DNA from 2 places in the Streptomyces sp. CNS606 genome. Region 2 is predicted to be linked to the other one. Evidence: riboswitches for the same ligand, from Rfam matches in the RefSeq annotation. Region 2 holds a riboswitch; the other holds the start of a gene.
The links. Region 2 has a riboswitch for cobalamin ahead of K304_RS0118940 (acyl-CoA thioesterase). Riboswitches for the same ligand answer to the same signal wherever they lie in the genome.
Positions count from the first base shown of each region.

Region 1: linked by a shared signal. The riboswitch ahead of K304_RS0102015 (cobalamin biosynthesis protein) and the one ahead of K304_RS0118940 (acyl-CoA thioesterase) in region 2 are both predicted to bind cobalamin.

Region 1 is NZ_AUFD01000006.1:42,499-47,155, forward strand. It holds gene K304_RS26850 (class II aldolase/adducin family protein) at 1-50, opposite strand, end outside; gene K304_RS0102005 (inorganic phosphate transporter) at 244-1,515, shown strand; gene K304_RS0102010 (hypothetical protein) at 1,549-1,761, shown strand; cobalamin riboswitch at 1,950-2,072, shown strand; gene K304_RS0102015 (cobalamin biosynthesis protein) at 2,200-3,153, shown strand; gene K304_RS0102020 (cobyric acid synthase) at 3,150-4,657, shown strand, end outside.
Region 2 is NZ_AUFD01000031.1:7,648-12,304, reverse strand. It holds gene K304_RS0118955 (iron ABC transporter permease) at 1-115, opposite strand, end outside; gene K304_RS0118950 (iron-siderophore ABC transporter substrate-binding protein) at 120-1,097, opposite strand; gene K304_RS0118945 (ABC transporter ATP-binding protein) at 1,094-1,954, opposite strand; cobalamin riboswitch at 2,031-2,245, shown strand; gene K304_RS0118940 (acyl-CoA thioesterase) at 2,385-2,843, shown strand; cobalamin riboswitch at 2,894-3,029, shown strand; gene K304_RS33685 (hypothetical protein) at 3,169-4,197, shown strand; gene K304_RS0118930 (CbiQ family ECF transporter T component) at 4,204-4,657, shown strand, end outside.

The sequences.
Region 1 (4,657 bases), on a different contig from region 2:
CACGCGTCCCGCCAGGTCACCGGGATCTCCCCGCTCGTCTCGCTGTGCATCGGCACCTCCGGTCTCTTCCTGTACCACCGGGCGACTGGACCATGCGGCGGTCCCTCCCGTTCGGCCTGTGACGGGTCCCACACCAACACCCTCCGGGTGCGACACTCCGATGCCCGCCCCAGTTCACCTTCCGTTCACCCACCATCCTTACGTTCACCGGGTCACTGACCTTCGAACTGATTGCCTGGGTGAATGGAACACATCACGCTTCTCATCGGGATCGTGATCGTCACGGCCTTGGTGTTCGACTTTACGAACGGCTTCCACGACACGGCCAACGCCATGGCCACCACCATCTCCACCGGGGCGATGAAGCCCAAGGCAGCGGTGGCGATGTCGGCCGTTCTCAACCTCGCCGGAGCGTTCATCTCCGTCGAGGTGGCCAAGACGATCTCCAAGGGACTGATCGACGAAGGCGCCGGTATCCAGCCTGAAGTGATCCTCGCAGCGTTGGTCGGTGCGATCACCTGGAACATGCTGACCTGGCTGGCCGGACTCCCCTCCAGCTCCTCGCACGCCCTGATGGGCGGTCTGCTCGGTGCCGCGGTCGCCTCGATGGGCATCGGCGCGGTCAACGGCGACGTCGTCGTCACCAAGGTGCTGATCCCCGCGCTGGCCGCCCCGCTGGTCGCCGGCCTCGCCGCCTGGGGCGCCACACGCCTGACCTACCGCCTCACCCGCAACGTGAGCGAGGAGCAGGCGGGCAAGGGCTACCGGGCCGGCCAGATCACCTCCGCCGCGCTGGTCTCCCTGGCGCACGGCACCAACGACGCGCAGAAGACGATGGGCGTCATCACCCTCGCCCTGATCGCGGGCGGCGCGCTGGCCCCGGACGCGGGCCCGCCCATGTGGGTGGTCGTCTCGGCCGGTGTCGCCATCGCACTGGGCACATACCTCGGCGGCTGGCGGATCATCCGCACTCTCGGCAAGGGCCTCACCGACATCCACCCGCCGCAGGGCTTCTCGGCGCAGACGAGCGCCGCGGTCACCATCCTGGCCTCCTCCCACCTGGGCTTCTCGCTGTCCACCACGCACACCTGCTCCGGCGCCGTGATGGGCGCGGGGATGGGGCGCAAGGGCGGCACCGTCCGCTGGGGCACGGCGGGCCGGATGCTGGCCGCCTGGGGCATCACCGTCCCGGCCGCGGGTCTGGTCGCGGGCGGCGCGGCGCTGCTGGCCGAGCGCGGCAACGTCGGCGTGACCGTGGTCGCCGTCCTCGGCGTACTGGTCAACGGCGCCATCTGGCTGGCCTCGCGCCGGCAGCCGGTCGACCACACCAACGTCAACGACATGCCGGAGGACTCCGCCCCGGAATCCCGCTCCGACGCACAGGACGCGGGCGTGGTGGCCGCCGCGATGAGCGCCGTCGCGCCACCGCCGGCCGGCGCGGTCCCCGAGCAGCACGGCGCGCAGGACGAGGAGTCCGAGCACGCCCGCACCAAGGCCTCCGTCTCCGGCGCCTGACGCGCCCCACCCGAAGGAAGCGAAGCACTCACCATGGACATCCACTGGTCCGCCCTGATCAACGTGTTCGGCGTCAGCCTGCTGGCTTCCGTCGCACTGGTCGGCGTGTTCACCCTGGGCATCGTGGGCTCCGCACCGCGCAAGGACGGCGGCAGCGCCTCCGTGCCGGCCCGCATCGGCGCGTACCTCTGCTACGCGGTCTGCGCGGCCGCCGTGGCGTACGGCATCTACCTGATCGGCGCCTGAACCCCCGCGCACCGAGGGGTGGGTACGGCCTGCGGGCCGCACCCACCCCTCTCGCGTACCCGAGGCGGCCCGGGCGGGACGCGACGGCGCGACGTGGGGGTGGTCACACTGCTTCGCCGCAGGTCGGGGGCGAGTTGACGGTCGTGGGGGGCCGTGATGGACTTCCGGCAGCCGAACGGCGGCAGAAGAGGAAGCCGGTGCGAATCCGGCGCGGTCCCGCCACTGTCACCGGGGAGCGCCCCTCACCACACGCCACGGCCCGCCAGCGGGCTGGAAGGCCGGGGAGGCGCCGATCCGGGAGCCAGGAGACTCTCGCCGCCGGACACGTCGAGCCAGGGCGAGGACCCTGAGTGAGGACTCCGCCATGCGTGGCTTCTGCGCCGCTCCCCCACCCCGCACCTCGCCGTGTTCCTGCGAGGCTCCACAGCCCGTCGTCTGATGCCGCGTCCGCGTGCGTACGCGTACGGGGTGACGCTCGGCTTCCTCGCCGACCTCGCGCTGGGCGACCCCCGGCGCGGACACCCCGTGGCGGCCTTCGGCCGCGCGGTGAACCGGGCCGAAGGCGCCCTGTGGCGTGACCACCGCGGTGCCGGGGCGTTGTGCACCGTGGTGTGCGCCGGCGGCGTGGCGGCCGCCGCGGCGGGCCTCAACGCGGCCGCCGGGAGGGCGCGTTCGACGCTGCCCTCGGTGGTGCTGGCCGCGGTCGCCGGCTGGACGGTGCTCGGCGGGACCTCGCTGATCCGCGAGGCGCGGGCGGTCGGCGCCGCACTCGCCGCGGGCGACGTGCCGGCGGCGCGGCGGCGGCTGCCGCACCTGTGCGGGCGGGACCCGGAGGCGCTGGACGCCGAGGGCGTCGCGCGGGCGGTCGTCGAGTCGGTGGCGGAGAACACCTCCGACGCCGTGGTGGGCGCGCTGGTGTGGGGAGCGGTCGCCGGTGTGCCGGGCCTGGTGGCCTTCCGCGCGGTGAACACCCTGGACGCGATGCTGGGCCACCGCTCCCCCAGGCTGCTGCGTTTCGGCTGGGCGCCGGCGCGGCTGGACGACCTGGCGGGCTGGCCCGGCGCCCGGCTGACGGCCACGCTGGCCGCACTCGCCGGATCCGACCCGAGCGGCGCCCTGCGGGTCTGGCGTGCGGACGCCTCCCGCCACCCCAGCCCCAACGCGGGCCCGGTGGAGGCCGCGTTCGCCGGGGCGCTGGGCGTACAGCTGGGCGGGACGTTGGCGTACGCGGGGCGGGTCGAGCACCGGCCGGTGCTCAACGCCCGTGGCCGGCCGGTCCGTACGGAGGACGTCGAGCGCGCGGTGCGGCTCTCCCGCCGCGTCGGTGTGCTGGCGCTGGTGACGACGACGGCCGTGAGGGTCGTGGCCGCGCGGAAGGGGAGGCGGCGGTGAACGCGGTGCGGCGGGGCGGCGGTCTGCTGGTCGCGGGGACGACCTCGGACGCCGGGAAGAGCGTGGTCACGGCCGGGGTCTGCCGCTGGCTGGCCCGCAAGGGGCTGAAGGTCGCGCCGTTCAAGGCGCAGAACATGTCGCTGAACTCCTTCGTCACCCGGGAGGGCGCGGAGATCGGCCGGGCGCAGGCCATGCAGGCGGCCGCCGCCCGGGTGGAACCCAGCGCGGCGATGAACCCGGTGCTGCTCAAGCCGGGCGGCGACCGCACCAGTCAGGTCGTCCTGATGGGCAGGCCGGTGGGCGAACTGAGCGCCCGCGGCTACCACGAGGACAGGCAGCGGAAGCTGCTGGAGACGGTCGCCGGGTGCCTGGAGGAGCTGCGCGCCACCCACGACGCCGTGATCTGCGAGGGCGCGGGCAGCCCCGCCGAGATCAACCTGCGGCGCAACGACATCGTCAACATGGGTCTGGCGCGGGCGGCGCGCCTCCCCGTGGTGGTCGTCGGCGACATCGACCGCGGCGGGGTCTTCGCCTCGTTCTTCGGTACGACCGCGCTGCTGTCCCCCGAGGATCAGGCGCTGGTGTGCGGCTATCTGGTCAACAAGTTCCGCGGCGACACGACGCTGCTGCAGCCGGGGCTGGAGATGCTGCACCGGCTCACCGGCCGCCCGTCGCTGGGCGTGCTCCCGCACCGGCACGGCCTGGGCATCGACGAGGAGGACGGGCTGCGCATCTCCCTGCGCGGCACCGTGCGGGAGGCGTCGACGGCGCCGCCGCACGGCGCGGACGTGCTGCGGGTCGCCGTGCTGCCGGTCCCGCTGATGTCGAACTTCACCGACGTGGACGCCCTCGCCGCCGAGCCCGGCGTGGTGGTCCGCTTCTGCGACCGGCCGGAGGAACTGGCCGACGCCGACCTGGTGGTGGTGCCCGGCACCCGCGGCACCGTGAAGGCGCTGGAGTGGCTGCGCGCACGAGGGCTGGCCGACGCCCTCGCCCGGCGTGCGGCCGAGGACCGGCCGGTGCTCGGCGTCTGCGGCGGCTACCAGGTGCTCGGCGAGCGCATCGAGGACCACGTCGAGTCGCGTGCGGGCGTCGTGAAGGGCCTGGGGCTGCTGCCGGTGCGGGTGCGTTTCGCCCCCGGGAAGACACTCGCCCGCCCGGCCGGCACCGCACTGGGCGAACCGGTCGAGGGATACGAGATCCACCACGGCGTCGCCGACGTGCGCGGCGGCGAGCCGTTCGTCACCGACGGCACCGGCGGCCGCCCCCTGGACGGCTGCCGGGTCGGCCCGGTGTGGGGCACGCACTGGCACGGCGCGCTGGAGTCCGACGCCTTCCGCCGGGCCTTCCTGCGACGCGTCGCCTCCGACGCCGGCCGGGCCTTCCTCCCGGCTCCCGACACCGCCTTCGCGCGGCTGCGCGAGGAGCAACTCGACCGGCTGGGGGACCTGATCGAGGAACACGCGGACACGGGCGCGCTGCTGCGGCTGATCGAGGAGGGCCC
Region 2 (4,657 bases):
CGAGGGTGGCGAGGGTCAGGACCAGCGCGGCCGTCACCGCGGCCGTGCCCGTACGCCGGGTCTTCGAGGCGCCGGGGGGCGTGCGGGTGGCGGGAGGGGGTGCGGTGACGGCCATGCTGCTACTTCGTCAGCGCCTCGACGAGGGCGTCGATGTACGCCTCCATCGACTCGGTGCCGCCGAACATCCAGATGCCGTCGGGCAGCCGGTGCACGTTGCCGGCCTTCACGAACGGCAGGGACGTCCAGACGGCGTTGTCGGCGAGTTCGTCGGTGAAGGGCGTGCTGGCCTCGTCGCCGTCGCTGCCGATGTGGGCGAAGTGCACGTCGTCGCCGAGCGTGGTGAGCCCTTCGACGTCGGTGGCCCCGAGTCCGTAGGCTTCGTCGCCCTTCATCTTCCAGGCGTTCTCCAGGCCGACCTTCTCGTTGACCTCGCCGATGAGGGAGCGGGAGGTGAACGGCCGGACGGAGACCTGGTTGGAGGTCACGTAGCCGTCGGCGAAGGCGAAGGACGCACCGCCGAGTCCGGCCTCGTCCAGCGCCTTCTTCCCTTCGGCGATCTTCGCCTCGAAGTCGGCCTTGAGCGTGTCGGCCTTGTCGGTGGTGCCGGTGGCCTCGGCGATGAGGTCGAGGTTCCGGGTCATCCGGTCGATCTGGCCGGAGGCGTCGGCGGAGCGCACCGTCAGGACGGGCGCGACCTCGCGCAGCTGCTTGACCGCGGACGGCTGGAGGTCGGTGGTGGCGACGATGAGGTCCGGCTTGAGCGAGGCGATGCCGTCCATGCTGGGCTCGCCGCGGACGCCGATGTCCTTGGGGTCGTTCTCCAGCGGGACGACGGTGTCCCAGGTGTTGTAGCCCTTGACGTCGGCGACGCCGACCGGGTCGACGCCCAGGGAGACGAGGTGTTCGACGACGTTCCACTCGGTGCCGACGACGCGTTCGGCGGGTCCGTCGAGGGTGACCTTCTTGCCCTGGGCGTCGGTGAGGACGAGGGAGTCGCCGGACTTCTTCGCGTCGTCGGCGGCGGGCTCGGTGGTGCCGCAGGCGGTCAGGGTGAGGGCGGCGGTGGCCGCCGCCGCGGCGAGGAGGAGGCGTCTCATGAGGGTGTGGTGAGCCTTTCGTTCCGGGTGTGGTGGCGGCCGACGGCACGGGTGCGCAGGTGGCCGGTCAGGGGGTCCGCGGTGACCTCGACGCGGATGCCGTAGGTCTGTGTGAGGCGTTCGGGGGTCAGGACGTCCTCGGGGGGTCCGTCCGCGATGATCCGTCCCTCGTGGAGCAGCACGATCCGGTCGGCGACCGCGGCGGCCTGGTCGAGGTCGTGCAGGACGACGCCGACGGCGATGTCGTGGACGTCCGCGAGGTCGCGGATGAGGTCGAGGAGTTCGACCTGGTAGCGCAGGTCGAGGTAGGTGGTCGGTTCGTCGAGCAGGAGGACGCCGGTCTCCTGGGCGAGGCAGCCGGCGAGCCAGACGCGCTGGAGCTGTCCTCCGGAGAGGTGTTCGGCGCCGCGTTCGGCGAGTTCCTCGACGCCGGTCAGCCGGAGGGCCCGGTCCACGGCCGCCCGGCCTCGCGGGTCGGCCCTGCCCCAGCGCCCCCGGTACGGGTAGCGGCCGAACTCCACGACGTCCCGTACCGACAGGCCGCTGGGCGCGGCGCGGCCCTGGGTGAGCAGGGCCACCTGCCGGGAGAACTCGCGGGGGCTCAGCGCGAAGCCGTCGGTGTCGGCGTCGATGGCGAGTGTGCCGTGCCGGGGCCGCTGCAGGCGGGCGAGGGTCCGCAGCAGCGTCGACTTCCCGCTGCCGTTCGGGCCGACCAGGACGGTCACCTCACCGAGGGGCAGAGCGACCGACGCGTCGTGCACGACGTCGACGGCGTCGTAGGCGACGGTCAGGTCCGCGGCCGACAGCGCGTGACCGCGGACGGGCGGGGCCTCGGGGGTCTCTTCACCAGCTTTCACGCAGATAAGGCTAGCCTCACCTAAACGGATGGTGGCTCCCGGGGCCGCGGGTTTCCGCTTTCCGGATCGACGCGGTTATGTTGAGCATGCAACCGGTTCGCCCCTCCTGTCCAGGAGCGGCGTCGCAAGAGGGAACCCGGTGGGAATCCGGGACTGCCCCGCAGCGGTGAGCGGGAACGACCGCCGTCACACGCACTGGGCCCGGCAACGGACCTGGGAAGCGACGGCCTGTAGGTGTCCTGACGGGACGCGCCCGCGAGTCCGAAGACCTGCCGGTCGCCCGTGTGCGACAACCGCCCACGGTGCCCGGGGCCTCGAGGGAAGGCCGGTGCCGGACTCCGGCCGTGCCGTCGCGCGCGGACCGTTGACCGCGCCACTCTCCGACACCCTCCTCGTCCCGGCCGGACAGCGACTCGCGAAGGAGAGTTCTGTGGCACACCAGCCCACCGTCTTCCGCACCGACCCGGCGGACCACGCGGCATCCCGCGCGTCCCGGTCCGCCGTCACGCTCGCGCACATCATGAGCGAGCACGACACCAACCTCTACGGCACCATCCACGGCGGCGTGGTGATGAAACTCATCGACGACGCGGCGGCGGCCGCCGCCGGCAGGCACGGCGGCCCGCCGGCGGTGACGGTCTCCGTCGACCGGATGCGGTTCCTGGCCCCCGTGCGCGCGGGCGACCTGCTCACCGTGCACGCCGGGCTGGAGGGCGTCGGCAGGACCTCGATGAACATCGCGGTCCGGGTCACCGCGGAGCGGTGGAACTCTCCCGGACCGGTCACCGAAGTGGCCACCGCGCAGCTCACGTTCGTCGCGGTCGACGCGGACGGACGGCCGCGCCCGGTGCCGCCGCTGCCCGGGGCGGATGCCCCCGGGGGCGAGTGAGTGCGGGCTCACAGCGGGCGTTCTGGTCAACGTCCCGGAGCGTCCGTACACTTGTCCACTGTCCGCGAGGACGACAACTGAATGCGTACGCGATGGGGAAGCCGGTGGGAATCCGGCGCTGACCTGCAACCGTGAACGGCGGCACCGCCCGCCGTGAGCCGGACCGCCCGCGCGCACGTGCACCGCTTTGCACTGTCATGGTCTGCAGCGTGGAGCCCGACCCCTCGGTTTCCCCGCCCCTGAACGCCGCCTGAAGCACGATCGGCGCGTCGGGGGCGCGTACGTGCCGGGGGCCGGTGCCCACCTCAGGGGAGGGGCACCGACGATGAGCCGAGTACTACGCGCGTGGATCACCGCCGTCCTGGTGACGGCCTGCGGCGTGCTGACCGGTCTCGGCACACCGGAGAAGGCCGCCGCGGTCGACACCTCCCGCGGCCGTCCCGGCTTCTGCCCCGACGGCAACGGGGTCACCGTGATCGTCGACTTCCGCGAACTCGGCGGACAGACCCTCGTCCGGTGCGCCGTGGACAGTCAGGAGACCGGACTCGCGGCGCTGAAGGCGGCGGGCATCCAGGTGACCGGCACCAACCGCTGGGGCGAGTCGTTCATCTGCCGGCTGGAGGGCAAGCCCACGGCGGAGACCGAACCCTGCATCGACACCCCGCCGGCCTCGGCGTACTGGTCCTACTGGCACGCGCCGAACGGCGGCGCGTGGACGTACAGCCAGTACGGGGCGACCTACCGCAATCCTCCGGAGGGCAGCTTCGAGGGCTGGTCCTTCTCCAAGGGGCGCGACATGGACTCCGCGCCCGCGCCGCGCGTCGCCCCGCGCCGGCCGTCCGCGTCCAACGGCGGGCAGAGCTCCGGCGGTTCCTCCTCCGGCGGATCGTCGTCCGGTGGGTCCTCGTCCGGCGGGTCGTCGTCGAGCGGTGGATCGTCCTCGGGCGGCTCCTCCGGCGGGACCGGCGGCACCGGCCCGGGCGGCGGCGCGTCGTCCGGTGACACCGGTGCCGACCGTCCGGGGAACGGAGACGGCCCGGCGTCGGACCGCCCGGGCGACCGGGACGAGGACGGAAAGCCGGACGAGAAGGACCGCGACGGCGACAAGAAGCGGGACGGGAAGAAGAGCCCCGACCCCACCGCCTCCGCCGACGACGGGCCGGCCGCTCCCGGGGCCGCTCCGAGCCCGACCGAGGCCGCGGACTGGAGCGGCGGCGAGGACCGGCCCGACCAGACGGCGTCCGGCTCCTCCCTGTCCGCCGGGACCGCGCTGACCGCCGCGGCGGCCGCCGCCCTCGCCGTCGGCGCCGCGGTCCTCGCCTGGCGCCGCCGTCGCACCGGGCACGGGGACTAGCCGGACGTGAAGGACTCCGCAGGAGGCAGAACCACCGCCCTCGCACCGCCGTCCGGCTCCCCCGCCGTACGCCGGGCGGCGGGCGCGCTGCCCCGGACGCTGCACCCGGGCTGCTGGTGGCTGTGGGCGCTGGGCCTCGCGGCCGCCGCGAGCCGGACCGGCAACCCCGTGCTGCTCGGGCTGCTGCTGTCGGTGGCGGGCCTGGTCGTCGTGCAGCGGCGCAGCGACGCCCCCTGGGCGCTCGCGTTCCGCCTCTACCTCGCGCTGGGCGCGTTCATCGTCCTGATGCGGGTGGTGTTCCGGATCGTCTTCGGCGGGGGCCAGGGCGACGTGGTGCTGTTCGTGCTGCCCGAGATCCCGCTGCCCGAACTGGCGCGCGGCATCCGCCTGCTCGGCCCGGTCGCCGCGGAGGAGCTGCTCGGCGGCTTCTACGACGGGATGCGGCTGGCGGCGATGGTGG